DNA from 3 places in the Streptomyces sp. NPDC001717 genome. Region 1 is predicted to be linked to each of the others. Evidence: riboswitches for the same ligand, from Rfam matches in the RefSeq annotation. Region 1 holds a riboswitch; each other region holds the start of a gene.
The links. Region 1 has a riboswitch for cyclic di-AMP ahead of ACFYZL_RS18870 (M23 family metallopeptidase). Riboswitches for the same ligand answer to the same signal wherever they lie in the genome.
Positions count from the first base shown of each region.

Region 1 (10,310 bases):
CCAGGAACTGCGCTTCGTCCGCGATCACGTAGTCCGCCCTGCCGCCGGCCGAGAGCTCGCCCACCAGGTACGCGTACAGGTCCATGGTGTCCGTGACCTCGACCGCGTCCGTCACCAGGCCCAGGCGCGAGGACAGCTTGCCCTCGCCCGCCCGGTCCTGCCGGGTGAAGATCACGCCCTGCAGGCCGCGCGCCGAGCGGTTGTGCGTGATTTGCAGAGCCAGAGTGCTCTTTCCGCAGTCCATCGTTCCGGAGAAGAACACCAGCTCGGGCATGGGAAGTGCGGGACCTTTCGGGTCGTGGGCAGGTGGAGCGGCTCGGCAGCGGAGGGTCGGGAGCAGCGGTTCGGGAGCGGGGGTTCAGGAGCGGATTTCGAGGAGCGGGACCAGTTGCTCGGCCGCCGTCATCGAGCCGTGCATGCCGGCGAGGGCCGACTCGTTGGGCTCGTTGCGGGAGGCGGTGATCGCCACGTCGGCCTGGGCGGCCGCGATCACGTCGCCGATGCGGCCGAGAACGCGCTCGTCGCACTCCCCCGGCGCGCCGAACCAGCCCAGTTCGAGGGCCTCTTCGCGGCTCGCGACCCAGAAGCGGTCGCCGAGCACCTCGCGCCACACGGTCAGGACGTCGGCCTCGGCTCCCGGTACCGCGTACACGTGCCGGGCCCGGCCCTCGCCGCCGAGCAGGGCCACGCCGGCGCCGAGCTCCCAGTCCTCGTCGAAGTCGATGCGGGAGTCCTCGTCGAAGGGGACGTCGACCATGCCGTGGTCCGCGGTCACGTACAGCGCGGTGCGCGGCGGCAGCTGCTCGGCGAGGCGCTGGACGAGCCGGTCGACGTACATCAGCTGACCGCGCCAGGCGTCGGAGTCGACGCCGTGCCGGTGGCCGGCCCCGTCGAGCTCGCTGAAGTACGTGTACACGAGCGAGCGATCGCCCTCCGCGAGCTGGATCGCCGCGAGGTCCATCCGCTCCTCGCCGGTCATCCGGCCGTGGAAGGTTCCCCCGGACAGCGCGATCTTGGTGAGCGGAGTGGTCTGGAAGGCGGGCGAGGACACCTGCGCGGTGTGCACCCCGGCCTTGTCGGCCAGCTGGAAGACGGTCGGGTACGGCTGCCAGGGCTTCGGCGAGGTCCACGGGTGCCAGCGCAGCTGGTTCATCAGCTCGCCACTGGCCGGGTTGCGGACGGCGTAGCCGGGCAGGCCGTGGAGGGCCGGCGGCAGGCCGGTGCCGACCGAGGCGAGCGAGGTGGCGGTGGTCGCCGGGAAGCCCGCGGTGATCGGGCGGCCGGTGCCGCCGCGCGAGCTCGCGAGCAGGGAGGTGAGGTACGGCGCCTCGTCCGGGTGGGCCTTGATCTGCTCCCAGCCCATGCCGTCGACCAGGAACACGCAGTTGCGGTCGGCGGGCGTCAGCTCGGCGATGGACGCGGTGAAACCGGGCACGCCCTGACCGGCCACGAGGGTGGGCAGCAGGTCGGCCAGCGAGCCGGTGCCGTAGTGCGGGACGGGGGCGCCGGCCAGGTCCAGCAGCTCCGGTTCGTCCCAGCCCTGCGGTGCGGAGTACGCCATCAGCGGGCGGAGGGGGCGGACGTCGCCGCCGTCGCCTCGGAGAGCGCCTGCGCGAAGACGAGCGTCTGGCGCACGGCCTCGGGGCCGTCGCCGGCCTCGCTGACGCGCAGGCTCAGGTCGTCGGCGGTGGAGTTGCCGGTGTAGCCGTGGTCGGAGTCGCAGTTCGGGTCGCCGCAGGCGGCCGGCTCCAGGTCGATCCGGGAGACCGCGCCCCAGCCGATGGTCAGGACGACCTCGCGGGGCAGGGTGCCGGGGGTGTAGGACTCCGGGTTCGCGACGACCCGGCTGAGCACCACGGAGGAGATGCTGGACAGCTTGACCGACTCGGTGGAGGTGGTCGCGTACGGGGAGGGGGATCCGGCGTCGGCGGCCTGCTCGTCGGTGTGGCTGACGATGAAACGGTTGCCCGTCAGGACGAGGACGGTGACGTGCCGGCGCACCTCGTTGGAGTCGAAGGTCGTCTCCTGGTGGACCAGGTACGACGAAATCGGCTCGCCGCCCACCGCGGCCTCCACCGCCTCGGCCACGAGGGCCGGGTAGTAGCCGCTGCGCTCGATCGCCGTGCGCAGCCCCTGGGTCGTCGTACCGGATTTCGCCATGAGGTCCATCCTAAGGCCCGTTCGGGGCGCCCCGGCCTTTCCCCGCACCCCGCTCAGTAGCTGGGAAGCGTCCGTGGGCCGAGGTCGCCGCGGACCGGCGGGTGGGCGATCCGCACGGTGGCGCTGAGCACGGAGAACCCCTCGGTCGCGACCACCACGGGCTCCAGGGAGACCCCGACCACCTCGGGGTGGTCGTCCACCATGCGGGACACGCGCAGGAGCAGCTCCTCCAGCGCGGGGGTGTCGACGGGGTCGCTGCCGCGCCAGCCGAAGAGGAGGGGAGCGGTCCGGATCGACCGGATCAATTCCGCGGCGTCCCGGTCGGTGGCCGGGACGAGTCTGTGGGCGGTGTCACCGAGCAGCTCCGAGGCGACGCCCGCCAGCCCGAAGGACAGGACCGCGCCGACGGCCGGGTCCACGACGGACCGGACGACGGTGTCGACCCCGCGCGGCACCATGGCCTGCACCACGGGCAGGAGCTCCGCGGGCTTGCCGAGCCCTTCGGTGAGCTCCTCGTACGAGCGTCGCAGCTCGGTCTCGTTGGCGAGGTCGAGCCGTACGCCGCCCAGGTCCGCGCGGTGGCGCAGGTGCGGGGCGGTGGTCTTGAGCGCCACGGGGTAGCCGAGGACCCCGGCGGCGCGGACAGCGGCGTCGGGGCTGGGCGCGGGCAGGGCCGGCAGCACGCGGATCCCGTAGCGGGCGAGCAGCTCGCGGCCGTCCCAGTCGGGCAGGGTCAGCACGCCCCCGCTGTCGGGGTCGAGGTCGACCAGCAGGGCGGCCAGCTGCGCGGCGGCCCCGGGCTCGTCGATGTCCTCGTACTCGGGGACCTGACCGACCGTGTCCGCGGCGGCCCGCCGCCACTGGCCGTAGCGGACGGCCTCGGCGAGGGCCCGTACGGCCCGCTCGGCCGCGGGGTAGCTGGGGATCCGGTCCGGGTACCCGGCCGCCGGCGTGGCGGGGGCGGTCGCGAAGGGCGGGAGCGCGGCGGGGGCGGGCGTCTCGGCCGGCGGTGCGGGCTTCGGCTCGGTCGGGGGCGCGGCGGGGGTCCGTACCTCGGGGACCGCCCCGGGAGGGAGGGGCTCTTCGGGATCGGAGGCCCTGGCCGCGGAGAGGGCGGCCACCAGTTCGCCGAGTTCCACGTGCACGACGGCGACCGGCTTGCCCGGTACCTCGGTCACGGCGTCCCGCAGGGCGTCGGCGAGGTCGTCGGCGAGCGCGTGCTCGCTCAGCCAGGGGATGGCCGTGACGACGACGGCGTCGTTGTCGGGGGAGGCCAGCGCGGCGGCCAGCGCGTCGCGGAAATCGGCCGGGGAGGCGGCGGTCGTCAGGTCGAGCGGCGGCAGCGGGCTCAGGCCCTGGGTCAGGCAGGCGTCGTAGGTGAGCACGCCGAGGGACTCGGAGTTGCCGAGGATCGCGATCCGGGGCCCGGCGGGCAGCGGCTGCGCGGCGAGCAGCAGACCGACGTCCACCAGCTCGGTGACGGTGTCGACCCGGATGACGCCGGCCTGCCGCAGCAGGGCGGAGACGGTGGCGTCGGGCAGCCGGGTGCCGGGGACGAGGTGGCCGGCCGGGGTGTGACGGCCGCCCTTGGCGACGACCACCGGCTTGGCGGCGGCCGTGCGGCGGGCGAGGCGGGTGAACTTGCGCGGGTTGCCGAGGGTTTCCAGGTACATGAGGGCGACGTCGGTCGTCTCGTCGTCGTACCAGTACTGGAGGATGTCGTTGCCGGAGACGTCGGCCCGGTTCCCCGCCGAGACGAAGGAGGACAGCCCCTCCCCGCGTCGGAGCAGGGCCGAGAGCAGGGCGATGCCGATCGCCCCGGACTGCGTGAACAGGCCGATCCGGCCGCGCATGGGCATCGGGGCGGGGGTGAGGGAGGCGTTGAGCTCCACCTCCGGGGCGGTGTTGATCACCCCGTAGGCGTTCGGGCCGATCAGCCTCATCCCGTACGAGCGGACCTGGCGCACCAGTTCGCGCTGGCGCTCCAGCCCCTCGGGGCCGCTCTCCCCGTATCCGGCGGACAGGACGACGAGGCCCTGCACCCCGTGCTCGCCGCAGGCGGCCACGGCTTCCGGGACCCGGTCGGCGGGGACGGCGATCACGGCGAGGTCGACGGGCGCGCCGATGGCCTCGACGGTGCGGTAGGCGCGGACCCCGTCGAGCAGGTCGCGGGTGACGGCCTCGTTGACGGCGTACAGGTGGCCGTGGAAGCCGCTGTCGCGCAGGTTGCGCAGGGCGGCCGCGCCGACGCCGGCTCCGGAGCGGCTGACGCCGACGACCGCCACCGAGCCGGGGGCGAGCAGGCGCTGCACCGAGCGCGCCTCGGCTCGCTGTTCGCGGGCGCGCTGCACGGCGAGGGAATGGGCGGTGGGTTCGAGGTCGAGGGTGAGGTGGACGGAGCCGTCCTCGAAGCTGCGCTTCTGCTCGTAGCCCACGTCCGTGAACACCTTGATCATTTTGGTGTTGGCGGGCAGCACCTCGGCGGCGAACCGGCGGATGCCGCGCTCCCGGGCCACCGCTCCGATGTGTTCGAGGAGGGCGGAGGCGACCCCGCGGCCCTGGTGGGCGTCCTGGACGAGGAAGGCGACCTCGGCTTCGTCGGCGGGAGCGGAGGCGGGGCGTCCGTCGGGGCCGATGCGGTCGTAGCGGACGGTGCCGATGAACTCCCCGCCGATGGTCGCTGCGAGGCCGACGCGGTCCACGTAGTCGTGGTGCGTGAAGCGGTGCACGTCGCGGTCGGAGAGGCGGGGATAGGGCGCGAAGAACCGGTAGTACTTCGACTCGTCGGAGACCTGCTCGTAGAAGCTGACCAGGCGACCCGCGTCCGCGGTGGTGATCGGCCTGATGCGGGCGGTACCGCCGTCGCGCAGGACGACGTCCGCTTCCCAGTGGGCCGGGTACGAGGGGTCCGACTCGTTGGTCATGCCCATACCTTACGGGCCGGACGCACGCTTGGACGGGGCGGGTCGCGCTCGCGCGGCGCTATAGGCAATCCGGGATGAAACGGTGCAAGCTGGGGAGGGCCGACCGGCGGGAGATTCGGGACGAAGGTCGGTTCGAGCATTCCGGGCTTCGTGAGAGACTGGTCTAGACAACCGTAAGAACCTGAAGGGCATCACCATGGCAGAGCGCCGCGTCAACGTCGGTTGGGCCGAGGGCCTGCACGCTCGTCCCGCCTCGATCTTCGTCCGTGCGACGACCGCTTCCGGCGTCCCGGTGACCATCGCGAAGGCCGGCGGCGACCCCGTCAACGCCGGTTCCATGCTCGCGGTTCTGGGCCTGGGCGCCCAGGGCGGCGAGGAGATCGTCCTCGCCTCCGAGGCCGATGGCGCGGAGGTCGCGCTGGACCGCCTCGCGAAGCTGGTCGCCGAGGGCCTCGAGGAGCTCCCCGAGACCGTCTGACCCTTCGGGTTCGCCACACCCCACCCACCGAAGCCGCGGCCCCTCCCGGGCGCCGCGGCTTCGGCGCGTCCCGTGGACGGTTCAGCCCCTCCGGCGTTTGAGGAGCGGGGTCCGGGGCGGAGCCCCGGCGGCGGAGCCGCACCCGACCCGACGGCCCGGCCGCTCCCCCGTAAAGGCCCGGCGCAGCCGAATGTCACACCCCGGAATTCCGCACGCCGAAATTCACCGGCCCCGCGCAGCGAATCCCGCCGCACCGCACCCAACGCACGGCATGCAGCGAATCAACAAATGCGGGAATTCCACCGCACCGGCACGCGTCCTTTGTATACGGCCGCTGTTAATGCCGACCGCTCGACATGTTTACGGCAGGTTGCGAAGTGCTCACCGCCACCCCGATCCGCAGCCGGTGCGCCCCCGTCGCCCGCTCCGCGTGGGCCGCCGCCAGCACCCGCGCCCGTTCCGCGTCACCCCGGGCCACGGCGTCCACCACCGCGCCGTGCTCCGCCCAGGACTCCACCGGCCGGGCGGGCGCCTCCACCACGTACATCCACGCGACCTTGTGCCGCATCTGCGTGAGCAGCGCGATCAGCCCCGGGCTGCCCGAGGCCTGTGCGAGCGTCTCGTGGAACCAGCCGCCCAGGGACCTCAGGTCCTCCCCCTGGCCCCGCCTGGCCCGCTCCTGGCCCAGCCTGACCAGCCCCCGCAGCACCTTGAGGTGCGCCTCGGTCCGCCGCCGGGCGGCACGGGCGGCGGCGAGCGGCTCCAGGAGCATCCGCAGCTCCAGCAGATCGGCCGCCTCCTGCTCGGTCGGCTCGGCCACGCAGGCCCCCGCGTGCCGCCGCGTGGTCACGAACCCCTCGGACTCCAGGGTCCGCAGCGCCTCACGGACCGGGACGCGGGAGACGCCGTACCGGCGGGCCAGGACCTCCTCGGTCAGTCTGCTGCCCGGCCCGAAGGCCCCGGAGACGATGTCGTCGCGAATTGCCGTGCATACCGCGTGCGCAGGAATACGCAAGACCGGACCTCCGCTTTTTCCGACTCACACCCTCATTGGTGCCACCACTGCTGCGACTCTATTGCAACACACGGCAATTTCCGAGAGCGGCCGGAAATGGGGAACCCGTGGAAACACGAAGACCCCGGCTCGGGGAGCCGGGGTCTTCGGTGAAGCGGGTGGTGCGGCGGAGTCGATCAGAGGTCGACGCCGTGCGAGCGCAGGTAGGCGAGGGGGTTGATGTCCGAGCCGTACTTGGCGCCGGTGCGGGCCTCGAAGTGCAGGTGCGGGCCGCTGGAGTTGCCCGTGGAGCCCGACAGGCCGATCTGCTGGCCCGCGGTGACCTGCTGGCCGACGGAGACGTTCAGCCGCAGCATGTGGCCGTACTGCGTGTACGTACCGTCGTTGTGCTTGATGACGACGTTGTTGCCGTACGCGCCACCCCAGCCCGCCTCGACGACGACGCCCGCGCCCACCGCGTGGACCGAGGTGCCCTCGTCGGCGTGGAAGTCGATGCCCGTGTGGCTGCCGGAGGACCACATGCCGCCGCCCGCGTGGTACTGCGTGGAGACGTAGGAGCCGTCGACCGGGGCGACGAAGGTGTTGAGTCGCTTGCGCTCCTCCTCGCGGGCCGCGCGCTCGGCGGCGTCGCGCTCGGCCTTCGCCTTGGCCTCGGCGAGGCGCTTGGCCTCGGCGGCCTGCTGCTTGGCGTCGGCCTCGGCCTGCGCCTTGGCGGCGGCGTGCTCGGCGGCGCGCTGCTGGGAGTCGGCCTGCTCGGTGATGTCGCCCTGGAGTTCATCGGCGACGACGACGGCACCGAGCGCGTTGTCCTGGGAGTGGTTGTTGCCACTGTTGTCCGCGGCGAAGGCCGGGGCTGCGATGGTGGCGACGACGCCGGTGGTGGCGAGGGCGGCTATGCCGGCGTAACCGGCGGTCTTGCGGCTCAGACGGCTGGAACCGCGGTGCTTGCCGGACGCAGCGGGACGACTGCCAAACGCCATGGAGGGGCTGATCCTTTCCTTCCTTCTCGCCTACCGGGTTAGCTGACGGGTTCGGAGCAGGAAGGTCTCCTACGGGCCCCCTCTTGCGAGGCGGTCCGATTCACCCCAGGGACGTGTGGGTCCCCGGCTCCCCAGGCTCGCGCCTGACGGGGACTCGGCGATCGCTGACCGGTGCCGCGGATGCGGCGCGTACAACTGACGGACAGCACGGCCGACGCTAGGCGGATCATCAGCCAATCACCAAACAGACACGCCCTTTTGTTGCGTACGCCACACCGCAAACAAGCAACCTCACCACCAAACGGACAAAAGGGGCCCTGGCGGTCAAGCCGCCCGGGCCCCTTCAAGAAGCGCTGTTCAGGCGCCAGTTGAGGGCGCCAATGGGTCACTTCAGTTGGTGACGACGCTCACTTCACCGATACCGAGGGCGCGCACCGGCTCCTCGATCAGCGACGCGTCACCCACGAGCACCGTGACGAGCCGGTCCGCGGGGAAGGCGTTCACGACCGCCGAAGTGGCCTCCACGGTGCCGGTCTCGGCGAGCCGCGCGTACAACTGCGCCTGGAAGTCGTCCGGGAGTTCCTGCTCGACCTGGTCGGCGAGGGTGCCGGCGACGGAGGCCGCCGTCTCGAACTTCAGCGGGGCCACGCCCACCAGGTTCTGCACCGCCACGTCCCGTTCGGCGTCGGTCAGGCCGCCCTCCGCGAGGGTGCGGAGCACCTTCCAGAGGTCCTCCAGGGCCGGTCCGGTGTTCGGGGTGTCCACCGAGCCGCTGATGGCGAGCATCGAGGCGCCCTTGCCGTCCGCGGTGGAGCGCAGCACCTGGCCGAAGGCGCGCACCCCGTAGGTGTACCCCTTCTCCTCGCGCAGCACCTTGTCCAGGCGGGAGGTGAGGGTCCCGCCCAGGCAGTAGGTGCCGAGCACCTGGGGCGCCCAGACCCGGTCGTGGCGGTCCGGCCCGATGCGGCCGATCAGCAGCTGCGTCTGGACCGCGCCGGGCCGGTCCACGATGACCACGCGGCCCGTGTCGTCGGCGGTGATCGGCGGCACCGGGCGCGGCTCGGCGGTGTCACCGGTCCACGCGCCCAGGGTGTCGGCCAGGACGGCGTCCAGGTCGATGCCGGTGAGGTCGCCGACGACCACCGCGGTGGCGGTGGCGGGGCGTACGTGGGCCTCGTAGAAGGCGCGTACGGCGGTCGCGTCGATGCGGGCGACCGTCTCCTCGGTGCCCTGCCGCGGGCGGGACATCCGCAGGGCGGCCGGGAAGAGCTCCTTGGAGAGCTGCTTGGCGGCCCGGCGCTGCGGGTTGGCCTGCTCGTGCGGGATCTCGTCGAGCCGGTTGCGCACCAGCCGGTCGACCTCGCTGTCGGCGAAGGCGGGGGCGCGCAGCGCCTCGGCGAGCAGGCCCAGGGCCTTGTGCAGGCGGGAGGCCGGGACCTCCAGGGAGACCCGCAGGCCCGGGTGGTCGGCGTGCGCGTCGAGGGTGGCGCCGCAGCGCTCCAGCTCGGCGGCGAACTCCTCGGCGGAGTGCTTGTCGGTGCCCTCGGAGAGCGCGCGGGCCATGATGGTGGCCACGCCGTCCAGACCCTCGGGCTCCGCGTCCAGCGGGGCGGCGAGGTTGATCTCGACGGCGACGACCTGCTGGCCCGGCCGGTGGCAGCGCAGCAGGGTCAGGCCGTTGGCCAGCACGCCCCGCTCGGGAGCGGGGAAGGCCCACGGCCTGGCCTCGCCGGCCTGCGGCCGCGGGTGGAAGGTCATCGTGACGGCTGCGGTGTCGCTCACTGCTCCGCCCCCTCGTTCTCGTCGCTCTCGTCGGACTCGGCGGACTCCTCGGAGCCCGGCAGCGGCTCGTAGACCAGCACCGCGCGGTTGTCGGGGCGCAGTCGGGCCGCGGCCACGGCCTGCACCTCCTCCGCGGTGACGGCGAGGACCCGCTGGACGGCGGTCAGCGCCAGCTGCGGGTCGCCGAACAGCACCGCGAAACGGCACAGTTCGTCCGCGCGGCCGGCCACCGTGCTCAGCCGGTCCAGCCACTCCCGCTCCAGCTGCGCCTGCGCGCGCTCCATCTCCTCGGCGGTCGGGCCCTCGGCGGCGAACCGCGCGAGCTCCTCGTCCACGGCCGCCTCGATGACGGGAACCTCGACCCCGCTGGAGGTCTTGACGTCCAGCCAGCCCAGGGAGGGCGCGCCCGCCAGCCGCAGCATGCCGAACCCGGCCGCGACGGCCGTCTGGTCGCGGCGGACCAGACGGTTGTGCAGCAGGGAGGACTCCCCACCGCCCAGGATCGTCAGCGCCACGTCCGCCGCGTCGCACTCGCGCGTGCCGTCGTGCGGGAGCCGGTAGGCGGCCATGAGCGCACGCGCCGGGACCTCCTCCACGATCTCCTCACGCAGCTGCCCGCCCATGATCTCGGGCAGCGAGCCGTCGCGGGGCGGCTGCTTGCCGTCGTGCGCGGGGATGGAGCCGAAGTACTTCTCGACCCAGGCCAGGGTCTGCTCGGGGTCGATGTCCCCGACGACCGACAGCACCGCGTTGTTGGGCGCGTAGTACGTACGGAAGAAGTTGCGCGCGTCCTCCAGGGACGCGGCGTCCAGGTCGGCCATGGAGCCGATCGGGGTGTGGTGGTACGGGTGGCCCTCCGGGTAGGCGAGGGCGGTCAGCTTCTCGAACGCCGTGCCGTAGGGGACGTTGTCGTACCGCTGGCGGCGCTCGTTCTTGACGACGTCGCGCTGGTTCTCCATGGACTCGTCGTC
Region 1 is NZ_JBIAUK010000010.1:115,315-125,624, reverse strand. Features, by position in the region: gene ACFYZL_RS18900 (thymidine kinase) at 1-274, opposite strand, end outside; gene ACFYZL_RS18895 (alkaline phosphatase family protein) at 359-1,561, opposite strand; gene ACFYZL_RS18890 (DUF5998 family protein) at 1,561-2,160, opposite strand; gene ACFYZL_RS18885 (GNAT family N-acetyltransferase) at 2,214-5,084, opposite strand; gene ACFYZL_RS18880 (HPr family phosphocarrier protein) at 5,281-5,562, shown strand; gene ACFYZL_RS18875 (GntR family transcriptional regulator) at 5,900-6,577, opposite strand; gene ACFYZL_RS18870 (M23 family metallopeptidase) at 6,754-7,557, opposite strand; cyclic di-AMP (ydaO/yuaA leader) riboswitch at 7,571-7,727, opposite strand; gene ACFYZL_RS18865 (M16 family metallopeptidase) at 7,948-9,315, opposite strand; gene ACFYZL_RS18860 (M16 family metallopeptidase) at 9,336-10,310, opposite strand, start outside.

Region 2 (10,310 bases), on a different contig from region 1:
GGTCGTGGACGGGCCGCTCGGTGTCGTCGGCCGCCGGCCGGGGCGCGGGGGCCTCGCGGAGCTGCGGTGCGAGATGCTCCTGGGCGCGCCGCCGGGGCAACTCGGGGCGCCCGACGCCGCCCGCGGCGGGCTCCTCGGCCACCCCGGTCCGCCGCACGGGCAATGGCGGGACCTCGGTTCGGGGGGAGGGCACCACGACCCCGCCTGCGAGCCCGGAACCAGGACCGCGCCCCGGGTCGGGGGCCGTGGCCTGCCCGGGGTCGGCGCGGAGGAACGGGATGGGGCCGGGGGCCGGATCGGCGGCGGGTACCCGGTGGCTGTCGTGGACCTGGGCGGCAGCCGGGACGTGGTCGGCGAGGCCGGGAGCCGCAGCCTGGGCGTGGCCCGCCGGGGCAGGGTCGGCGGCAGCGGGGTCGCGGCCGGTCGGGGCGGTGCGCGGGTCGGGGACGGTCGGCCGGGGCGGGGTGGGGACCCGGGCCGGTTCCAGGTGGGGGATGGGGACCGCGGCGGGGGCGCCCAGGAGTTCCTTCGGGAGTACCAGCACCGCGAGTACGCCGCCGTAGATGTTCGACTTCAGCTCGACCGCGATGCCGTGCCGGCGGGCCAACGCCGAGACCACGTACAGGCCGATCCGCCCGTCGGCGAGCAGGTGCCGGACGCTGATCTGGTCGGGGTCGTCGAGCAGCGCGTTCATCCGGTGCTGCTCCTCCGCCGGCATGCCCAGCCCGCGGTCCTCCACCTCGACCGCGATCCCGGCGGTGACCCGCTCCGCCCGCACCACCACATCGGTGTCGGGCGCGGAGAACACCGTGGCGTTCTCGACCAGTTCGGCCAGCAGGTGCACCACGTCCGCGACCGCGTGACCGCGCACGCTGCCGCCCGCCGGGGGCACCACCTTGACCCGGGTGTACTGCTCGACCTCCGCGACGGAGGAGCGCAGCACCTCGCTCAGGTCGATGGGCCGCGTCCACTGGCGGCGGGACGCGGCGCCCCCGAGCACCGCAAGGTTCTCGGCGTGCCGGCGGATCCGGGTGGCGAGGTGGTCGACGTGGAAGAGCTCCTTGAGGAGGTCCGGATCCTCGACCGTGTCCTCCAGCTCGTCCAGCAGCGAGATCTCCCGGTGCACGAGGGACTGGAGGCGACGCGCGAGGTTGACGAAGACCTCGACCTTGCGGTCGCTGTCGGAGGGCGCGACCGGGCCGGCCAGTCGTACGAGGGTCGTGTGCGCGTGCTCCCGGGCTCCGCGCAGCTCCTGGGAGAGCAGCCAGAACTCGTCGATGCCCGCCGGGTCCGCGCCGAGGCGGGGCCCGGTCGGGCCGCCGCCACCGCCACCGCGCAGCGGACGCGGCGCGCTCTCGCCCCGCTCCAGCCGCTCGGCCGTGGTGAGCAGCTCCTGGCGGCCGCGCACGCTGGAACGGCGCAGGGCCTCACACCGGTCCCGGACGGCCTTGGCGGCGCGCTGGGCCCCGAGCAGGGCCGCGGCGAGGGCGCCGAGCACCAGCAGGGCGCAGCCGGTGAGCACCGGCCACAGCCGGGCGTCCCGCTCCCCCGCTCCCCCGCCGAGCTGCAGCGTGAAGATCACCGCGGCGGCCCCGCTCAGCGCGGCGGCGAGCGTGGGCAGCAGGGCGGCACGGATCAGCTGGGGCCTTATCTGCCGGCCGGGACCGGGGGCGGCGTGTCTCGACGGGGCGTGGCGGGCTGCGCGGAGTCCGGACATCTGCGTCCTCGGTACGTGGGGCCCGGCCACCGGCGTTCCCGGGGCCCGGTGTTGATCACCGGATACCCACGCTAGACCGCACCATCACGCCCCTGAGCCCCGGTTGGGGAACTTCGCGGGGGTGCTTCCCGCTCCCGGTGGAGCGCTCGTACGACAGCCCGAATACGCGGGGCGCGCTCCGGGGCCGTACCCCGGGGCGGCCTACGGCTGTTGCCCGGTGGCCGCAGCCGCGGGGCCGGAGACGAACTGACCGGTGGCGGTCAGCGCCAGCCGTGAGAAGAGAGTGCCGGAGAAGCCGAAGAGCAGGGCGATGGCGAGGGCGATGGGCCGGTCCGGCGCGTCCCAGGAGTTGTCGAGGAAGACGTGCCCGAGGACGTTGAGCTCGGGGTCGGCGAGCATGCGTACGAGGAGCAGCCCGGCGACCGCGGCGAGCGCGCCGCCGACCGGGGCGAGGACCAGGACGCCCCAGGAGGCCGGACGCTGGGAGCGCATCACGCTGACCACCGGGGACAGGAAGCCGCCCAGCGCGCCGAGCGTCAGGGTCAGCCGGTGGTCGAAGGTGAGGCCGATCAGGAGGATCACGCCGAGGCCGGTCGCCGCCAGCCACAGGGCGGTGCGCTGCTGCTCGTACTCCTGCTCGGCCTCGGTGTCCTCCCTTTCGTGGAGGTGCTCGGTGGCGGCGATCAGCAGTGCCCCGGCTTCGGGGCCGCCCGCGGCCGGTGCGGCGAGTTCGGCCGCCAGCTGCGCGTCGCCGGGGTGCGGGGAGGCGGCGAGTCGGATGCGGAGCGCACGGAGCCGGGCGGCGTTCTCCTCCGGGGTCTGCAGGCGCAGCAGCCGGCGCTCGGCGCTGTGCAGGGCGCGCCAGGCGGCGGCCAGTTTGGACAGCGGGATCGCGATGGTCCAGGAGCTGGGCAGGAGCCGCGAGGCCACCGTGCCGTTGGTCTCCAGGTCGTCGAGGCGCGAGGTGACCGCCTCGATCTCCGCGGCCCGGGCTCCGTCGTCGGGGGCGGCCGCGCCGAGGACCGCGGCACGGGCCCGGGTGTCGCGTATGCAGGTCTGGAGCTGCCGGTAGCGGGGGGCGGCTATGAGTCCCCTGCTGGTGATGAACACGATGGCCAGATAGGTGCCGCACACCACCGGCAGGGCCCAGGGCCCGCCCCCCGCCACGGCCTGCCACATCGCGAGCCCCCTCGGTGTTCCCGACCCGGTGTTCCCGACCCGGTGTTCCCGACCCCGGTGTCCCCGACCCCGCCGGGCCGTTGCGGGCCGCTGCCGGCCCCATCGTGCCGCAGGACGGCGGCTCGACGGGGCCGGTTGCGCATTCCCGGGCCCGTTCCGCGCGTTCCGCGCGGGCGCGTGGCGCTGTCAGCGCTCGCCGGCGAGGTCCAGATCACCCCGGGGAGCGGCTTCGGGAGCCGCGGCCGGCAGCTCGCTCTTCCCCCGCCAGGGGTGCGCGATGGACTCGGCCACCGGTCGCCACCAGGCGTCGACGGGAAGGGTGCCCCCGGGCTCGAAGGGCTCGCCGGGCCTCGGGGTCGCCACGGCCTGCCCGGCGCCCTCGGCGGCGTCGACCGTCCACTCGCCGGGCTCGGCCCACGGGTGCAGGGCCAGGTTGAAGGTGCCCCAGTGGATCGGCAGGAACACGCCGTGCGGAGCACCGCCCTGCAGGTCGAGGTGGGCGCGCACGCCCTCCTCGGGCGTCATGTGGATGTCGGGCCAGTACTCCGAGTACGCGCCGATCTGGATCATCGTGGCGTCGAAGGGGCCGTGCTCGGCGCCGATCTCCCGGAAGCCGGGGAAGTAGCCGGTGTCGCCGCTGTGGTAGATCCGGTGCTCGTCGCCCGCGACGACCCAGGAGGCCCACAGGGTGTGCTGCTGGTTGCGCAGGCCGCGGCCGCAGAAGTGCCGGGCGGGGGTCGCGGTGAGCGTGAGGCCCGCGATCTTGGTGCTCTCGTTCCAGTCCAGCTCGCGCAGCCGGTCGGCCGGGACGCCCCAGTGCTCCAGGTGGGCGCCGACGCCGAGCGGGACGGCGAAGACCGTGTCCGTACCGGCCAGCGCCTTGATCGTCGGCAGGTCCAGGTGGTCGTAGTGGTCGTGGGAGATGACCACGACGTCGACGGTGCCCAGCGAGGCCAGGGGGACCGGTGCGGGGTGCAGTCGCTTGGGACCGGCGAAGGGGAACGGGGAGCACCTCTGACCCCACACGGGGTCGAAGAGGACCCGGCGGCCGTCGATCTCGGCGAGCACGCTGGAGTGGCCCATCCAGGTCAGGCGCAATCCGCTGACCGGCGGTTTCGCCAGTTCGGCGAGGGTGGTCGGGTAGACCGGGATCGGGCCGGCGGGAGCCCGCCGGATCCGCTGCTCGCGGTGGAAGTAGATCTTCGCGAACTCCGCCATCGACCCCGAGGGCCTGTTCCGGGCGCCGACCGGGTTCTGGAAGACGCCGTCGGCGAAGTTCGGCGAACGGCGGATCCGGTCCAGCCGGGCCCCCGTGGGGTCCGCGCCGAAGGCTTCGGGCCGCAGGGCGCGCAGCCGGGGACGCAGGGGACGAGAGCCGGTCAAGGCGCCTCCAGGGACGGTGCGGTCGGATGACGGCGCGGTGGGGATGTCCGTCGGTCTACGAGCATCCCAACGCACACCGGCCCCGAAGGATTCCGCGTTCCCCGCGCGTGTCGTCCCCCGCTTCCCCCCTTCCCCGCCTTCCTTCCCCGCTTGCCCCTCCCCCCGTCTACAGCGGCAGCAGGTCCGGCCGCTTCGCCTCGACGTGGTCCCCGGAGGACTCGCCGCGCAGCCGGCGGCCGATCCAGGGCACCAGGTGCTCGCGCGCCCAGTGGATGTTGTCCCGCGTCACGTCGACCGAGCCGCGCGGGCGCTCCGGCGGCCACGGCTGGTCGGGGTCGGCCGGCACGTCCAGTCCGAGCACCTGCGCGGCGCGCAGTGCGACCCGGGTGTGCCCCTCGGGCGACAGGTGCAGTCGGTCGGTGTCCCATGCCCTGCGGTCCTGTACGGACTTCAGGGACCAGAGGTCGAGCACCGGGCAGTCGTAGCGGTCGGCGATGGCGCGGACGTGGACGCTGTACGTCGCCACCTTGCCCCGGAGGTGCTTGAGGACCGGAACGCCCCGGGTGTCGAAGCCGGTGGTGATCACGACCCGGCCGACGGCTCCGGTGAGGTCGGCGACGGCCGCCTCGAAGCGCGCCGCCACGTCGTCGGGGTCGGTGCCGGGGCGGATGATGTCGTTGCCGCCCGCGCAGAAGGTCACGAGGTCCGGCGCGAGCGCCTTGGCCCGCGGAACCTGGTCGGCCACGATCTGGTCGAGCAGTTTGCCGCGCACGGCCAGGTTCGCGTACCGGAATTCGCCCTCCGGATGCTGGTCGGCCAGGAGCACGGCGAGCCGGTCCGCCCAGCCGAGATAAGTGTCCCCGGGTCCCGGGTCCCCCACGCCCTCGGTGAAGCTGTCCCCGATCGCCGCGTACGAGCCGATGGTCTTGAGTTTCGTCGTCGTCGCTGCCACGAGACGACATCCTTCACTCTCGTAACCAACCTACGCCAACGTAATGAGGGGTTGACGGGCCGTGATCTTTACCACCCGGGAGGTAAGGAATACGTACACGTGAGGCCGGGACCCCCCTCGGGTCCCGGCCTCACGCGTGCTCGTGCTCCGGCGGCGGCTGCCGTCAGATGCTGACGCCCTTCGCGCGGAGGTAGCCCAGCGGGTCGATGTCGGAGCCGTAGGACGGGCCCGTGCGGATCTCGAAGTGCAGGTGCGGGCCGGTCGAGTTGCCGGTGGAACCGGACAGGCCGATGGTCTGGCCGGCGGTGACGCTCTGGCCGACCGAGACGGCCAGCGAGGAGAGGTGGCCGTACTGCGAGTAGTTGCCGTCCGCGTGGCGGATGACGACCTCGTTGCCGTACGCGCCGCCCCAGCCGGCGGAGACGACGGTGCCCGCGCCGACGGCCCGGACGGTGGTGCCGGAGCTCGCGATGAAGTCGACACCGGTGTGGTAGCCGGAGGACCACATGCTGCCCGCGACCTTGTACTGGGTGGAGATCCCGGTACTGGCGAGCGGGGCCACGAATCCGGAGGCCGACGTCTTGGCCGGCGGGGCCTCGGCCGCGGTCTCCCGCTGCGCCGGAGCGGCCTGCTCGGCCGCCTGCGGACCGGTCTGCGCAGCGGCCTTCGGAGCCGCCTCGTGCCCGGTCCGGGGCGCGGTCTTCGGTGCGGTTTCCGGAGCCGGTCCCGCCGGAGCCGCCGCCTCGCCCGCACCGCCGAGGTTCAGCTTCAGACCGGGACGGATCAGATCGGGGTTGGTCCCGACCGCCTCGCGGTTGTCGGCGTACAGCCGCTGCCAGCCGCCGTCCAGGTTGCGCTCGGCGGCGATCTTGGAGAGGTAGTCGCCCGGCACGACCGTGTAGACGGTCGGCGCGCCGGCCTCGGCCCGGAGCGGGGCGGAGACCTGCGGGGCCGCGACGGGGGCAACGGCGGTCCGGGCCGTCGTCGCGGCGGCCGGGGCGCCGGCCGCGTGGGCACCGGCCGCACCCATCAGGGGCAGCGCGAGGGCCGCACCACCGGTGCCGGCGACGGCGAAGCCGCGCGGTATCGAAAGGGACTTGGGGCGGCGGTGCTTACCCTTTGCAGGCATGGCGAATTCCTCTCCGGCGCCTGCGAGGTGAGCTGTCGGGTTCGGACTGGAGATGTCCGGCAGTACATGAACGGAACATGTACGGCTTCACCCCTAGCCGTCCCGGGTGGAGTTCCGGGACAGCGGCTTACCTGGTTCCCCCGCTCCTGCCGCGCGTGAATGGTCGGGTGCGGTTTCCGGGCGGCGGCAGGATTCGGCGATCCACCCGGATCGGTCGCGAACGTAATCCCAAAAGGACGCGCCGAACAAGCCGCGAATTTCCTGACGGAATCACAGGAACGGGAAACCGGGGGAATGCCGGTCACCCTCCGTCCATTCCCGCCCGTCAACAACCCCTCCGACGCGGGCATTCGGCTTTCGTGATCAGGCACTCACGGTCACCGTATGATCTGGCTCACGGGGACGCGCCCGATCTCGCCTCCACTTATGGCAAGTTGTCGCCAAGTAGTGTAATTCGGACAGAGCACCCACGAGCAGCACCACGAAGCGGAGGAGTTCCCTTGACCCAGCAGATACAGGAGCCGGAACTGTCCGGAGTGCGCAATTTCCGCGATGTGGGCGGATTGCCGACTTCTGATGGACGAAGGGTCAAGACAGGACGACTGTTCCGAAGCGGACATCTGGCGCATGCCACTGAAACCGATACGGAGTTCCTCGGTTCGCTCGGCCTCCACACCGTCTTCGACTTCCGCAACGGCGCCGACCACGCGCTGGAGGGCCCTGACGTGGAACTGCCCGGCGTGCGGAACGTCAACATCCCCCTCTCGGATCCGGCCGACGGCCGGGAGTTCTGGAAGATGGTCCGCGACGGCGATCTCGCACAGCTCCGCTCGATCCTGGGCGACGGCAAGGCGGCGGCCCGGATGGCGAACTCGTACCGGGTGATGATCAAGAGCCGTACGCCGGAGCACGGCCGGGTCCTGCACGCGCTCGCCGAGGACAGCGTCCCGGCGCTCATGCACTGTGCCGCCGGCAAGGACCGGGCCGGTCTGTCGATCGCCGTCACCCTGCTCGCGCTGGGCGTCGAGCGCGAGGCGATCGTCGCGGACTACCTGGAGTCGAACGCCCCGCACCGTCGCTACCGGGTCCGCCGGAGCGACGACTCCCCCGAGGCACGCTCCCCCGAGGTGATGGAGCTGCTCGCCCCGCTCTTCGACGCCCGCGCCGAATACCTGCTCGGGGCCTTCGACACCATCGAGGAGACCTGGGGCGGCGTGGACCGCTACCTGGAGCAGGGGCTCGGACTCGCGCCCGAGACCCGGAGCCGGCTGCGCGAGCGGTTGCTCGACTGACATGCGGACGAGGAGGGGAGCGCGCCGGGCGCGCTCCCCTCCTCGTCCGCCCCCTCCCCGACGGTCCCCCGTCCCGCGGTCAGCGGTTGCCGACCGCCTGCTTGACCAGGGTCCTGCCGAAGTCCCACATGAGACCCGACCCGCCGTGCGCCTCGTCCATGACCGCGCGGAAGGCCCCGACGAACCGGTCGACGTCGTGCTCGTCCACGATGAGCGGCGGGATGAGCTTGATCACCTCCAGGTGGTCCCCGGAGACCTGGGTGAGGATCCGGTGCTTCTGGAGCAGCGGCACCACGACCATCTGCGCGAAGAGCCCCTTGCGGGCCGCCTGGAGCATCGTCCAGCGGCTGCGCAGCCCGAGCGAGGACGGCCGGCCGAACTCGATGCCGATCATCAGCCCGCGCCCGCGGACCTCGTGGAGCAGTTCGTACTCGTCCACGAGCGCGGCCAGCCGCCCGCGCAGCAGGTCGCCCATCGCCCGGGCGTTGGCCACGACCTCCTCGTCCTCCATGACCGAGAGCACCGCGAGACCGGCGGCCATCGCCTGCGCGTTGGAGCCGAAGCTCGCGGAGTGCACGAGCACCCGGTCCATGGAGGAGTAGACCTTCTTGAAGATCCAGTCCTTGCCCAGGGTCGCGCCGACCGGCACGTAGCCGCCCGACAGCGCCTTGGCCACGCACACCAGGTCCGGCTCCACGCCCGGCTCGTGCTGGTAGGCGTAGAAGTCCCCGGTACGTCCCAGCCCGGTCTGCACCTCGTCCGCGATCAGCAGCGCCTTGTGCCGGTGCAGCAGCTCCTGCGCGGCGGGCAGGAATCCGGGCGGGGCCGCGAGGACCCCCTTGCCCTGGATCGGTTCGACGACGAGGGCGGCCACGTCGCCCTTGCGCAGCTCGCGCTCCAGGGCGGCCAGGTCCCCCAGCGCGATCCCGGTGTCGGGGAGCAGCGGGGCGAAGCCGTCGCGGAAGCCGCTCTCCCCGTTGACCGACAACGAACCCGTGGTCAGCCCGTGGAAGGCGTGGTCGCAGTAGAGGATCCTCGTTCGCCCGGTGGCGTACCGGGCGAACTTCAGGGCGGTCTCCACGGCCTCGGTGCCGCTGTTGCCGAAGAAGACCCGGTCCAGGTGGGGGCTGTACGAGAGCAGCTTCTCGGCCAGCAGGCCGGGCAGCGGCTGGCAGTCGAAGCGGGTCAGGTCGGCGAGCTGGGCGTCCAGCACGTCGTGCAGGGCGCGGCGTACGACGGGGTGGTGGCGGCCCAGGCCCATCACCCCGAAGCCGGCCAGCATGTCCAGGTAGTCGTTGCCCTCGGCGTCCCAGAAGTGGGCGCCCTCGGCCCGCTCGTAGACCTTGTCGAAGCCGATGGTGTGCAGCATCCGGGGCAGTTGGTGGTTGAGGTGCCGCGCGTGCAGCTCGTACCGCTCCGCCCCGCGCGCCGCCAGCAGGGCTCCGAGGTCGAAGCCCTTCCCCCCGGGCGACGCCGCCGTCATGCCGACCGGTCCCGGTTGCCGCCGACCGTCTCGCGGGCCGCGCGGAGGGATTCCTTGAGCGAACCCATGGTGGCGAGGACGGCGGTGGGCTCGTAGCCGCAGTGCGCCATGCAGTTGGCGCAGCGCGGGTCCTTGCCGCGGCCGTACTTGCTCCAGTCGGTGTCCTCGATCAGTTCCCGGTAGGTGGGAACGTAGCCGTCGCTCATCAGATAGCAGGGGCGCTGCCAGCCGAAGAGGGAGTAATTCGGAATGGCCCAGGCCGTGCAGGGGAAATCGGCCTTTCCTTCGAGGAAGTCCAGGAAGAGCGGGGAGTGGTTGAGCCGCCACCGCCGACGGTTACCGCCCGCGAAGGCCTTCCTGAAGAGTTCGCGGGTCTGTTCGACGCCCAGGAAGTGCTCCTGGTCGGGCGCCTTTTCGTACGCGTAGGCGGGCGAGATCATCATCTCGTCGACCTGGAGATCGTCATTGAGGTAGTTGAGGACCTCGATGACGGTCTGCGGGGTGTCGGTGTTGAAGAAGGTGGAGTTCGTGGTCACCCGGAATCCGCGCCTCTTCGCCTCCTTGATGGCCGCGACCGCCTCGTCGAAGACGCCTTCCTTGGCCACGGACTCGTCGTGCCGCTCGCGCAGGCCGTCGATGTGCACGGCGAAGGCGAAATAGGGCGAAGGCCTGAACTTCTCGATCTTCTTGCGCAGCAGCATCGCGTTCGTGCAGAGGAAGACGTACTTCCGCTTAGCCACCAACTGTCGGACGATCTCGTGGATCTGCGGGTGCATCAAGGGTTCGCCGCCCGCGATGGACACCATGGGCGCCCCGGACTCCAGGACGGCGCCGACCGCCTGCGCGACCGGCATGCGCTGCTTGAGCACGCCGGCGGGGTGCTGGATCTTGCCGCAGCCCTCGCAGGCCAGGTTGCAGGCGTAGAGCGGTTCGAGTTCGACGATCAGCGGGAACTTCTCACGCCTGCGGAGCTTCTGTTCGAGAAGATAGGTCCCGACCCTGACGGACTGTCGCAGCGGCATGGCCATCTGGCTCACCTCCTGGGGAGCAGCAAAGAACGGTGCCAGTCGTAGAACGCGGGTAGCACGGCACGGAGAACACGGAAGGCCGATATTCCACCGCGAACCGTGCCGATACGGACGAGCTCGTGTTCCGGAGCGTCCACGATCACCCGG
Region 2 is NZ_JBIAUK010000003.1:287,183-297,492, reverse strand. Features, by position in the region: gene ACFYZL_RS08670 (ATP-binding protein) at 1-1,717, opposite strand, end outside; gene ACFYZL_RS08665 (hypothetical protein) at 1,919-2,896, opposite strand; gene ACFYZL_RS08660 (MBL fold metallo-hydrolase) at 3,083-4,279, opposite strand; gene ACFYZL_RS08655 (SGNH/GDSL hydrolase family protein) at 4,446-5,231, opposite strand; gene ACFYZL_RS08650 (peptidoglycan DD-metalloendopeptidase family protein) at 5,395-6,360, opposite strand; cyclic di-AMP (ydaO/yuaA leader) riboswitch at 6,365-6,569, opposite strand; gene ACFYZL_RS08645 (tyrosine-protein phosphatase) at 6,861-7,652, shown strand; gene ACFYZL_RS08640 (aspartate aminotransferase family protein) at 7,732-9,135, opposite strand; gene hpnH (adenosyl-hopene transferase HpnH) at 9,132-10,163, opposite strand; gene ACFYZL_RS08630 (1-hydroxy-2-methyl-2-butenyl 4-diphosphate reductase) at 10,169-10,310, opposite strand, start outside.
Region 2: linked by a shared signal. The riboswitch ahead of ACFYZL_RS08650 (peptidoglycan DD-metalloendopeptidase family protein) and the one ahead of ACFYZL_RS18870 (M23 family metallopeptidase) in region 1 are both predicted to bind cyclic di-AMP.

Region 3 (10,310 bases), on a different contig from region 1:
GCTACGGGCACGGCATCCACTACTGCCTGGGTGCTCCGCTCGCGCGACTCGAAGGACAGACCGCGCTCGCGAGTTTGCTGACGCGTCTGCCGGATCTGGAACTCGCCGTTCCGCCCGAAGAGCTGCGCTGGCGCGGCGGACTCATCATGCGTGGCCTGCGCACTCTTCCGGTTCGCTTCGCAGTCCCGAACATCTGAGGGGCGCCTGACCTGACGTCAGTTCCCGAGCGAACTTGTGACATGCGTTCGAGTGAGGCTAGGTTCTGCCGTTACCCAGCCGTTATGCGAAAGGTGCAGCCTCATGCGTTCCGGGAACGGCCGCCACAGACGCCCCCGTCAGGTGCCCGCGATAGTCGTCACTGCCGGAGTCACCGGCTCCGCGCTGGCCCTGCCGCTGCTCGCCGCCACCGGCGCGAGCGCGGCCGACACCTCCACGTGGGACAAGGTCGCCGAATGCGAGAGCGGCGGCAGCTGGAGCGCCAACTTCGGCAGCGGTGCCTACGGCGGGCTCCAGTTCACCCAGGAGGAGTGGCGGGAGGCCGGTGGGCTCGAGTTCGCCGAGCGGGCCGACCTCGCCAGCCGTTCCCAGCAGATCGCCATCGCCGAGCGGGTGCTCGCGGCGAAGGGCCCGCAGGCGTGGCCGATGTGCGCCGCGCCCGCCGGGCTGGACGCGCAGGGCCCCGCCGCGGTGGTCGACCCCGGACAGCCCGGCAGCCACGGCAGCGTCAAGCCCACGCCCTCGCGCCCGGACGACGTCGTGCCGCCCTCCGGAGCCGTGCCGCCGTCCACCGACTTCGGGGCCCCGACCCCGGGGATCGCCGACGGCCCGCTCGGACCGAACCTCGGACTGCCCGTCATGCCCCCGGCCGACCTCCCGATTGACGAGCCGAAGACTCCGGGCAACCCGAACAACCCGGGCGACCAGGGCAACCAGGACAACAAGGGCGGTCAGGGCAACTCGGGCAAGCCTGCCGACCCGGGCTCCCCGACGGCGCCTCCCACGACCACGCCGGCCGACCCGAGCCTGCCCCCGGTGAACCCGGCCGACCCGGCCAACCCGGGCATCCCCACGGCGCCTGACGCCTCGACCGCACCGCCCGTCACGCCCGCCGACGGCACGGGCAAGCACCGCGGCGCGCCCGCCACCGAGACTCCCGGGGCGTCTGATGCCGCGTCGGAGCCCACGTACACCGTGAAGTCGGGCGACAGTCTGACGGCCATCGCGGATGCCAAGGGCGTCAAGGGCGGCTGGGGCGCCCTTTACAAGGCCAATGAGCAGGTCATCGGCGGGGACGCCAACTTGATCAAGCCGGGACAGAACCTGGATCTATCCGGACAGTAAGGGCACTTCGGTCGACCGGTACGAGTTGATTGTCTGTTTTCTGTAAGTGAGACATGTGTCTCTTCCGGTCAACTGGCGTGTCCCGCCTCGGGGCTTGCGCAAACCCCGTCCTCACCTGCGCAAACACCCCCGAGAAGGGCGCAAGTAGGGGCCGTTTCTCCCCGATGTCGCGCGTTGAACATCGGGGAGAGACCTGCCTACCTTCTGAATCGCCCGCCACCGCGGGCTCCTTCGACCGCATCGCCGAATCCTGCCGGCGGACGGGGGGAACAGTCGTCGCGTCAAGCGCCGAAGGCAGGAGCGGGGGAACCAAGGTAGGTGCCGGGCGCGGCCGTTGAGAGACGGTCACAACCGGCTAGGGGTCAAGACGTGCGCAAGGTCGCACGGCCGGGCAACTCACTCGCCCGAACCCGACAGCTCACCTCGTAGGCGTCGGTGAGGAGAACGTCATGCTGCTTTCCGGCAAGGGCAAGCACCGTCGCGCCACCAAGGCCGTCCGCATCGCCACGCTGGCCGGTGTCGCCGGTGCCGTCGTCGCCGCGCCCCTGATGGCCGCGGGCACCGCGAGCGCCGCCACCGCGAGCGAGTGGGACCGCGTCGCCCAGTGCGAGTCCGGCGGAAACTGGTCCATCAACACGGGCAACGGCTACTACGGCGGCCTGCAGTTCTCTTCCTCCACCTGGGCCGCGTACGGCGGCAAGTCGTACGCCCCGCAGGCCAACCAGGCCTCGAAGTCCCAGCAGATAGCCATCGCCGAGAAGGTCCTCAAGGGCCAGGGCAAGGGCGCCTGGCCGTCCTGCGGCGTGGGCCTGTCGAACTCGTCCTACACCGGCGGCTCGACCGAGACCCCGAAGGTCGAGACCAAGAAGACCCAGCCGAAGAAGACCGAGACCAAGAAGGTCGAGCCGAAGAAGACGGAGACCAAGCGCTCCGAGACCCCGGCCCCGACCACCCGCTCCGAGCGCACCGAGGCCCCGAAGACGGGCAACGGCTCGTACGAGGTCAAGGCCGGCGACACCCTGGGTGCCATCGCCGATGCCAACGGCGTCAAGGGCGGCTGGGAGAAGCTCTTCGAGCTGAACAAGGACACCGTGTCCGACGCCGACCTGATCTTCCCGGGTCAGAAGCTGAAGCTCAGCTGAACAATGCGGCAATAGCCGCAGGCGTCTTCACCACACGTAACAGCCACACCGCCCGGCGCGCCTTCCCCTCCACGCGCCGGGCGGTGCTGTGTGCGCGGCCAAGACCCCTTCCTTCAGAGACGTATGTCCTGGAACGGGGGTATTCGGGCCCTTTTTCGTCCCAGGACCCGGGCGGTCGGCGGGCCGAGTGCCCGGATCCGGTTAGGCTCTAAGCGGCAAGGCCGTCCCACGGCCTGACATGCCGCCGCACACCCAGCGTCACATCCCAGAAGGAGATGCTCGTGCCGTCCATCGACGTCGTCGTAGCCCGGGAAATCCTGGACTCCCGAGGCAACCCCACGGTCGAGGTCGAGGTGGGCCTCGACGATGGCAGCACCGGCCGTGCTGCAGTTCCGTCCGGTGCCTCCACCGGAGCGTTCGAAGCCGTAGAGCTCCGTGACGGTGACCCCAACCGCTACCTCGGCAAGGGCGTCGAGAAGGCCGTCCTCGCCGTCATCGAGCAGCTCGGCCCCGAGCTCGTCGGCTACGACGCCACCGAGCAGCGCCTGATCGACCAGGCGATGATCGACCTGGACGCCACCGAGAACAAGGGCTCCCTCGGCGCCAACGCCATCCTCGGCGTCTCCCTCGCCGTGGCGCACGCCGCGTCCGAGGCCTCCGACCTTCCGCTCTTCCGCTACCTCGGCGGTCCGAACGCGCACCTGCTGCCCGTTCCGATGATGAACATCCTCAACGGTGGGTCGCACGCCGACTCCAACGTCGACATCCAGGAGTTCATGATCGCCCCGATCGGCGCGGAGTCCTTCTCCGAGGCCCTTCGCTGGGGTGCCGAGGTCTACCACACCCTCAAGAAGGTCCTGCACACCAAGGGCCTGTCCACCGGTCTCGGTGACGAGGGCGGCTTCGCCCCGAACCTGGAGTCCAACCGCGCCGCGCTCGACCTCATCGTCGAGGCCATCAAGCAGGCGGGCTACACCCCCGGCAAGGACATCGCGCTCGCGCTCGACGTCGCCGCGTCCGAGTTCTACAAGGACGGCAAGTACGAGTTCGAGGGCCAGTCCCGCTCGGCCGCCGAGATGACGGAGTACTACGAGGAGCTCGTCGCGGCGTACCCGCTCGTCTCCATCGAGGACCCGCTGTTCGAGGACGACTGGGCCGGCTGGAAGACCGTCACCGAGCGCATCGGCTCCAACGTGCAGATCGTCGGCGACGACCTCTTCGTCACCAACCCGGAGCGCCTGGCCCGCGGTATCGAGGAGGGCTCCGCGAACGCCCTGCTCGTGAAGGTGAACCAGATCGGTTCGCTGACCGAGACCCTCGACGCCGTCGAGATGGCCCAGCGCAACGGCTTCAAGTGCATGATGTCGCACCGCTCCGGTGAGACCGAGGACGTCACCATCGCCGACCTCGCCGTCGCCGTGAACTGCGGTCAGATCAAGACCGGCGCCCCGGCCCGCTCGGACCGCGTCGCCAAGTACAACCAGCTGCTGCGCATCGAGGAGATCCTCGACGACGCCGCGGTGTACGCGGGCCGCAGCGCGTTCCCCCGCTTCAAGGGCTGATCCGGACCTCCGGGTCTAGCCTCCGTACGTCCCCGCACTCGGTCCCGTACCGTGTGCGGGGACGTATTGGTTGGTACGTGTACACAGGGGAGGCGGATCAATGGCCGGGAACCGGGATCGGTTCTCCACCTTCTCCACCGCGACCAGGCTCAAGCAGCTCGGCGAGCGGACCGCGGCCCACGTCTACCGCTCCCAGTCGCGCCGTCAGGTCCGCCGCAGCCGGCTCACCGGACGCGCGGCCCTCCTGGTGCTCGTCCTCTGTACGCTGGTCGTCGCCCTCGCGTATCCGATGCGCCAGTACGTCTCCCAGCGCTCGGAGATCGCGGAGCAGCAGAAGGCGGCCGCCGCGGCGCGGAACCGCCTGGAGCGGCTCCGCGACGAGAAGGCCCGCTGGCAGGACGACGCGTACGCCGAGCAGCAGGCGCGCAAGCACCTGCACTTCCTGCGCCCGGGGGAGATCGGCTACATCATGACCGACCCCGGGGCGCAAGGCCCCGAGCGACACCGCACCGGCAAGGCCGGTACCGTCCGGCCCTGGTACTCCAACGTCTGGGACGGCGTCGACAAGGCCGACCGCCCGGGCGACTGAGCACCGCACCCATCCACGAGAACGAAGAGACTTCCTCCAGGCATGCAGACGCCCCCGCCCCAGACCGACCGGACCGAGCCGACCGACGCCGACGTCGACGCCTTCCAGCAGCAGCTCGGCCGCCCGCCGCGCGGGCTGCGCGCCATCGCGCACCGCTGCCCGTGCGGCCAGCCGGACGTGGTGGAGACCGCCCCGCGGCTCCCCGACGGCACCCCCTTCCCGACGCTGTACTACCTGACGTGCCCCCGCGCCGCCGGCGCCATCGGCACGCTGGAGGCCAACGGCGTGATGAAGGAGATGCAGGCCCGGCTCGCCGAGGACCCGGAACTGGCCGCCGCCTACCGGGCCGCGCACGAGGACTACATCCGGCGCCGTGACGCGATCGAGGTGCTCCAGGGCTTCCCGAGCGCCGGCGGCATGCCGGACCGGGTGAAGTGCCTGCACGTCCTGGTCGGCCACTCCCTGGCCGCGGGCCCGGGCGTGAACCCGTTCGGCGACGAGGCCCTCGCGATGCTGCCGGAGTGGTGGGCCAAGGGCGCCTGCGTCACCCCGTGTACGGACAAGGCGGACAAGAAGGACGAGGTGTCCGAGTGACCCGGGTCGCGGGCATCGACTGCGGCACGAACTCCATCCGGCTCCTCGTCGCGGACTGCGACCCGGCCACCGGGGACCTCGTCGAGCTCGACCGCCGCATGACCATCGTCCGGCTCGGCCAGGGCGTGGACCAGACGGGCCGGCTGGCCCCGGAGGCCCTGGAGCGCACCTTCGCGGCCTGCCGTGAGTACGCGCAGGTCATCAAGGAACTCGGCGCGGAGCGGGTGCGCTTCGTGGCCACCTCCGCCTCGCGGGACGCCGAGAACCGCGAGGAGTTCGTGCGGGGCGTCAAGGAGATCCTGGGCGTCGAACCCGAGGTGATCACCGGGGACGAGGAGGCGGAGTTCTCCTTCACCGGCGCCACCAAGGAACTGACCTCCCACGAGCACCTGGAGCGGCCGTTCCTGGTGGTGGACATCGGCGGCGGCTCCACCGAGTTCGTGGTCGGTGAGGAGCACGTGCGGGCGGCCCGTTCGGTGAACGTGGGCTGCGTCCGGATGACCGAGCGCCACCTGGTGGTCGACGGGGTCGTCACCGACCCGCCGACCGCCGAGCAGATCGCCGCGATGCGGGCCGACATCGAGGCCGCGCTGGACCTGGCCGAGGAATCGGTCCCGCTGCACGAGGCCCGCACCCTCGTGGGGCTGGCCGGCTCGGTGACCACGGTCGCCGGGATCGCGCTCGACCTGCCGGAGTACCTCTCCGAGCGGATCCACCACTCCCGCATCTCCTACGAGCAGGTCCGGGAGATCAGCGGGCGGATGCTGACGCAGACGCACGCCGAGCGCGCCGCGATCCCCGTGATGCACGAGGGCCGGGTGGACGTGATCGGCGCGGGCGCCCTGGTCCTGCTGGCGATCATGGAACGCATCGGGGCCACGGAGGTCGTCGTCTCCGAGCACGACATCCTGGACGGGATCGCCTGGTCCGTAGCCTGAGACGGGGCGCGGCGGGCAGCGGATTCCCAGGCAGAACGGTCTCTCCGGCTGCCTCTACAGGGGTCTGCGGGGGACTTTGGTCCCTTGATCCACATGAAGTTCGTGAAGTTCTTCACAAGGAAAAGAGGTCCGCGGGGCAACTGGAGGGGCCGTTTGAGGCTCTTCCGGGGCCCCCGGGCCCGTTTCTCCGAGCGTTCGTGCGAATGTCGGAGCCGACGGGTTCCGTGTCAGACGTATGGACAAAGGCCGGTGGTCCAGTCCGGTCGAGGGCCTACAGCCCAGTTCAGGACGGGTGAACAACGATTCCCGAAGTGCCACGGTTCCCGTTGCGCGTCATGACTTCCGTCACGCGGGCCGCGGAGTGTAGCAGAGGGTCCCCCGTACCTTGTGAAGGGGCTCACGAGCATCACCCCTGAGGGTGCTGGATACTCGTTCCATGAGCACCACGGAGCGTCCCAGGATCCTCGTTGTAGGAGGTGGGTACGTAGGTCTGTACGCGGCCAAGCGCATCATGAAGAAGATGCGTTACGGCGAGGCGACCGTCACGGTCGTCGACCCGCGGTCGTACATGACCTACCAGCCCTTCCTCCCCGAAGTGGCCGCAGGCAGCATCTCGCCTCGGCACGTCGTCGTACCGCTGCGACGCGTGCTGCCCAAGGCAGAGGTACTCACCGGCCGGGTCACCAGCATCGACCAGGACCGCAAGGTCGCCGTCGTCACGCCGCTCGTCGGCGAGGCGTACGAGCTGCCCTTCGACTACCTGGTGATCGCGCTCGGCGCCGTCTCCCGCACCTTCCCGATCCCCGGCCTCGCCGAACAGGGCATCGGCATGAAGGGCGTCGAAGAGGGCATCGGCCTGCGCAACCACGTCCTCGAGCAGCTCGACAAGGCCGAGTCCACGACGGACGAGAACGTCCGCCGCAAGGCCCTCACCTTCGTCTTCGTCGGCGGCGGCTTCGCCGGCGCGGAGACCATCGGCGAGGTCGAGGACATGGCCCGCGACGCCGCGAAGTACTACTCCACGATCAAGCGCGAGGACATGCGCTTCATCCTGGTCGACGCGGCCGACAAGATCCTTCCCGAGGTCGGGCCCAAGCTCGGCACCTGGGGCAAGGAACACCTCGAGTCCCGCGGCATCGAGATCTACCTCAACACCTCCATGGACTCCTGCGTGGACGGCCACGTGGTGCTGAAGAACGGCCTCGAGGTCGACTCCAACACCATCGTGTGGACCGCGGGCGTCAAGCCCAACCCGGTGCTGGCCCGCTACGGCCTGCCGCTGGGCCCGCGCGGCCACGTCGACGCCGAGCCCACCCTCCAGGTCAAGGGCACGGACTACATCTGGACCGCCGGCGACAACGCCCAGGTTCCCGACATGGCCGCCCGCAAGGCCGGCGTCGAGAACGCCTGGTGCCCGCCGAACGCCCAGCACGCGCTGCGCCAGGCCAAGGTCCTCGGCGACAACGTCATCTCGGGCATGCGGGGCTTCCCGCAGACCGAGTACTCGCACTCCAACAAGGGTGCCGTGGCGGGCCTCGGCCTCCACAAGGGCGTCGCGATGATCGTCATGGGCAAGATGAAGATCAAGCTCAAGGGCCGGCTCGCCTGGTACATGCACCGTGGCTACCACGGCATGGCCATGCCGACCTGGAACCGCAAGATCCGCGTCTTCGCCGACTGGACCCTCGGCATGTTCCTCAAGCGCGAGGTCGTCTCCCTCGGAGCGCTGGAGACCCCGCGCGAGGAGTTCTACGAAGCCGCCAAGCCGGCGCCGGCTCCGGCCGCCGCCTCCGCCCCGGCGGAGAAGGCCAAGGCCTCGTAGGCGCTCCGGCGCACGTAGCACGACCCCGAAGGGGCCGCCCGCCATCCGTGGTGCGGGCGGCCCCTTCGGCGTACCCGGAGCCCTGGGTGGGTAGACGGATTCGTCGGAGCTTTGTGGAGGTGCGCCATGAACGACGCCGCGCCGCGGCTGGCTGCTTTGGCCGAGACCCTGCTGGGAGCCCCGCTGCCCGTGCGCATCCGTGCGTGGGACGGCAGCGAGGCGGGCCCGCCCACCGGTCCCGTGCTCGTCTTCCGCCACCGCCGTGCCGTGCGCCGGATGCTGTGGAAGCCGGGTGAACTCGGCCTGGCCCGCGCCTGGGTCGCGGGCGACCTGACGGTCGACGGCGACCTGTTCGAGCTGCTGGACCGGGTCGCCGGCCTCGTCTGGGAGAAGGGGCTCGACCTGCCGCCCACCGCCCTCCCCGCGCCCGCCGCAAGGGCCGGGAAACGGGCCGGGCGGATCGGGCCGCGCGCGGCCCTGGGCGCCGTCGCCGACCGTGCGAGGGAGGCCCGTCCGGCCGCCCTGCCCGAGGCCGCCCGGCTGCTGCGGGACCCCGAACGGCGGGCAGCCGTACGCGGTCTGATCGCGCTCGCCGGACCACTGCCGCCGCCCGCGCCCCCGGCCGAGGAGGCGAGCGCCCGGCGCGGCGGGCAACAGCACAGCAAGGGCCGCGACCGACAGGCCGTCAGCCACCACTACGACGTCGGCAACGACTTCTACGAGCGCGTGCTCGGCCCCTCGATGGTGTACTCCTGCGCCTACTGGACGCCCGGCGGGACCCTGGAGAGTGCCCAGCGCGACAAGCTCGACCTCGTCTGCCGCAAGCTCGCGCTGCGGCCCGGCGTCCGGCTCCTCGACGTCGGCTGCGGCTGGGGCTCCATGGCGGTGCACGCGGCCCGCGAGTACGGCGTCCGGGTCACCGGGGTCACCCTCTCCCGCGAGCAGGCCGCGTACGCCCTCAAGCGCGTCGCCGACGAGGGGCTCACCGACCTGGTGGAGATCCGGATCCAGGACTATCGGGACGTCAAGGACGGGCCGTACGACGCCGTTTCCTCCATCGGCATGGCCGAACACGTGGGCGCCGAGCGCTACCACGAGTACGCCCGCACCCTGCACGCCCTGCTGCGCCCGGGCGGGCGGCTGCTGAACCACCAGATCGCCCGGCCCCCGGAGCCCGACGAAGACGCCTACCGGATCGACGCGTTCATCGACGCCTACGTCTTCCCCGACGGGGAGCTGTCCCCGCTCGGCAGCACCGTCGGCGAGCTGGAGCGGGCCGGCTTCGAGGTCCGCGACGTGGAGGCGCTGCGCGAGCACTACGGGCTCACCCTGCGGGCCTGGGTGGCGCGCCTGGAGACGCACTGGGAGGAGTGCGCACGGCTGACCTCGCCCGGCCGGGCCCGGGTCTGGCAGCTCTACATGGCGGCTTGCGCCCTCGGCTTCGAGCGGGGGCGGCTCGGGGTCAACCAGGTCCTCGCGGTGCGCCCCTCGGCGACGGGGGACTCGGGCCTGCCGCTGCGGCTGCGGACCTGGACCGAGTAGGGAGAGACCTCACGTCGAAGGGCCCCGGGGCGGCTGCCCCGGGGCCCTTCGACACGCCGTGCCCCGTGCTACTCCGTCTTGATGGCGGTCAGCATGTTCAGGCGGGCCGCGCTGCGGGCGGGCCACATGGCGGCCAGGACGCCGACCACGGCGGCCAGCAGCAGGAAGACACCGATCCGGTCCCACGGGAGGACGAGCGCGTAGTTCGGCACCGCCTTGGCGAGGGTGGAGCCGACGGCCCAGGCGAGGAAGACGCCGATGGCGACACCGAGCACCGCGCCGAAGAGCGAGATGACCACGGCCTCCAGGCGGATCATGTTCTTGACCCGGCCGCGGTCGAGGCCGATCGCCCGCAGCATGCCGATCTCCCGGGTCCGTTCGAAGACGGACATCGCGAGGGTGTTCACGACGCCGAGCACCGAGATGATCAGGGCCATGCCGAGCAGGCCGTACATGATGTTGAGCATCGTGTTGATGATGCCGCCCATCTCGTTGCGCATGTCCTGCTGGGTGGAGACCTTCATCGCCGGGTTCTTGCCGAGGGCGTCGACGACGGCCTGCTGGTTCGCCTTGGAGGCGCCGCCGGCGGTCTGGACGTAGACCTCGCGGATGTACTGGTCGTCGCTGTGCGCGGCGAGGATCTTGTTGTCGAGCACGTACGGGGACAGCAGGCTTTCGAGGTCCTTGAAGACGCCGCCGACCTTGAGCGTGGCCTTCTGGCCGTCGTCGTACCGGACCTGGAGCGTCGAGCCGACCTTGAGGTCCTTGTCCTTGGCGGTC
Region 3 is NZ_JBIAUK010000016.1:80,638-90,947, forward strand. Features, by position in the region: gene ACFYZL_RS24445 (cytochrome P450) at 1-197, shown strand, start outside; gene ACFYZL_RS24450 (transglycosylase family protein) at 301-1,341, shown strand; cyclic di-AMP (ydaO/yuaA leader) riboswitch at 1,618-1,788, shown strand; gene ACFYZL_RS24455 (transglycosylase family protein) at 1,791-2,483, shown strand; gene eno (phosphopyruvate hydratase) at 2,759-4,045, shown strand; gene ACFYZL_RS24465 (septum formation initiator family protein) at 4,146-4,634, shown strand; gene ACFYZL_RS24470 (DUF501 domain-containing protein) at 4,677-5,228, shown strand; gene ACFYZL_RS24475 (exopolyphosphatase) at 5,225-6,166, shown strand; gene ACFYZL_RS24480 (NAD(P)/FAD-dependent oxidoreductase) at 6,603-7,988, shown strand; gene ACFYZL_RS24485 (class I SAM-dependent methyltransferase) at 8,115-9,530, shown strand; gene ACFYZL_RS24490 (ABC transporter permease) at 9,599-10,310, opposite strand, start outside.
Region 3: linked by a shared signal. The riboswitch ahead of ACFYZL_RS24455 (transglycosylase family protein) and the one ahead of ACFYZL_RS18870 (M23 family metallopeptidase) in region 1 are both predicted to bind cyclic di-AMP.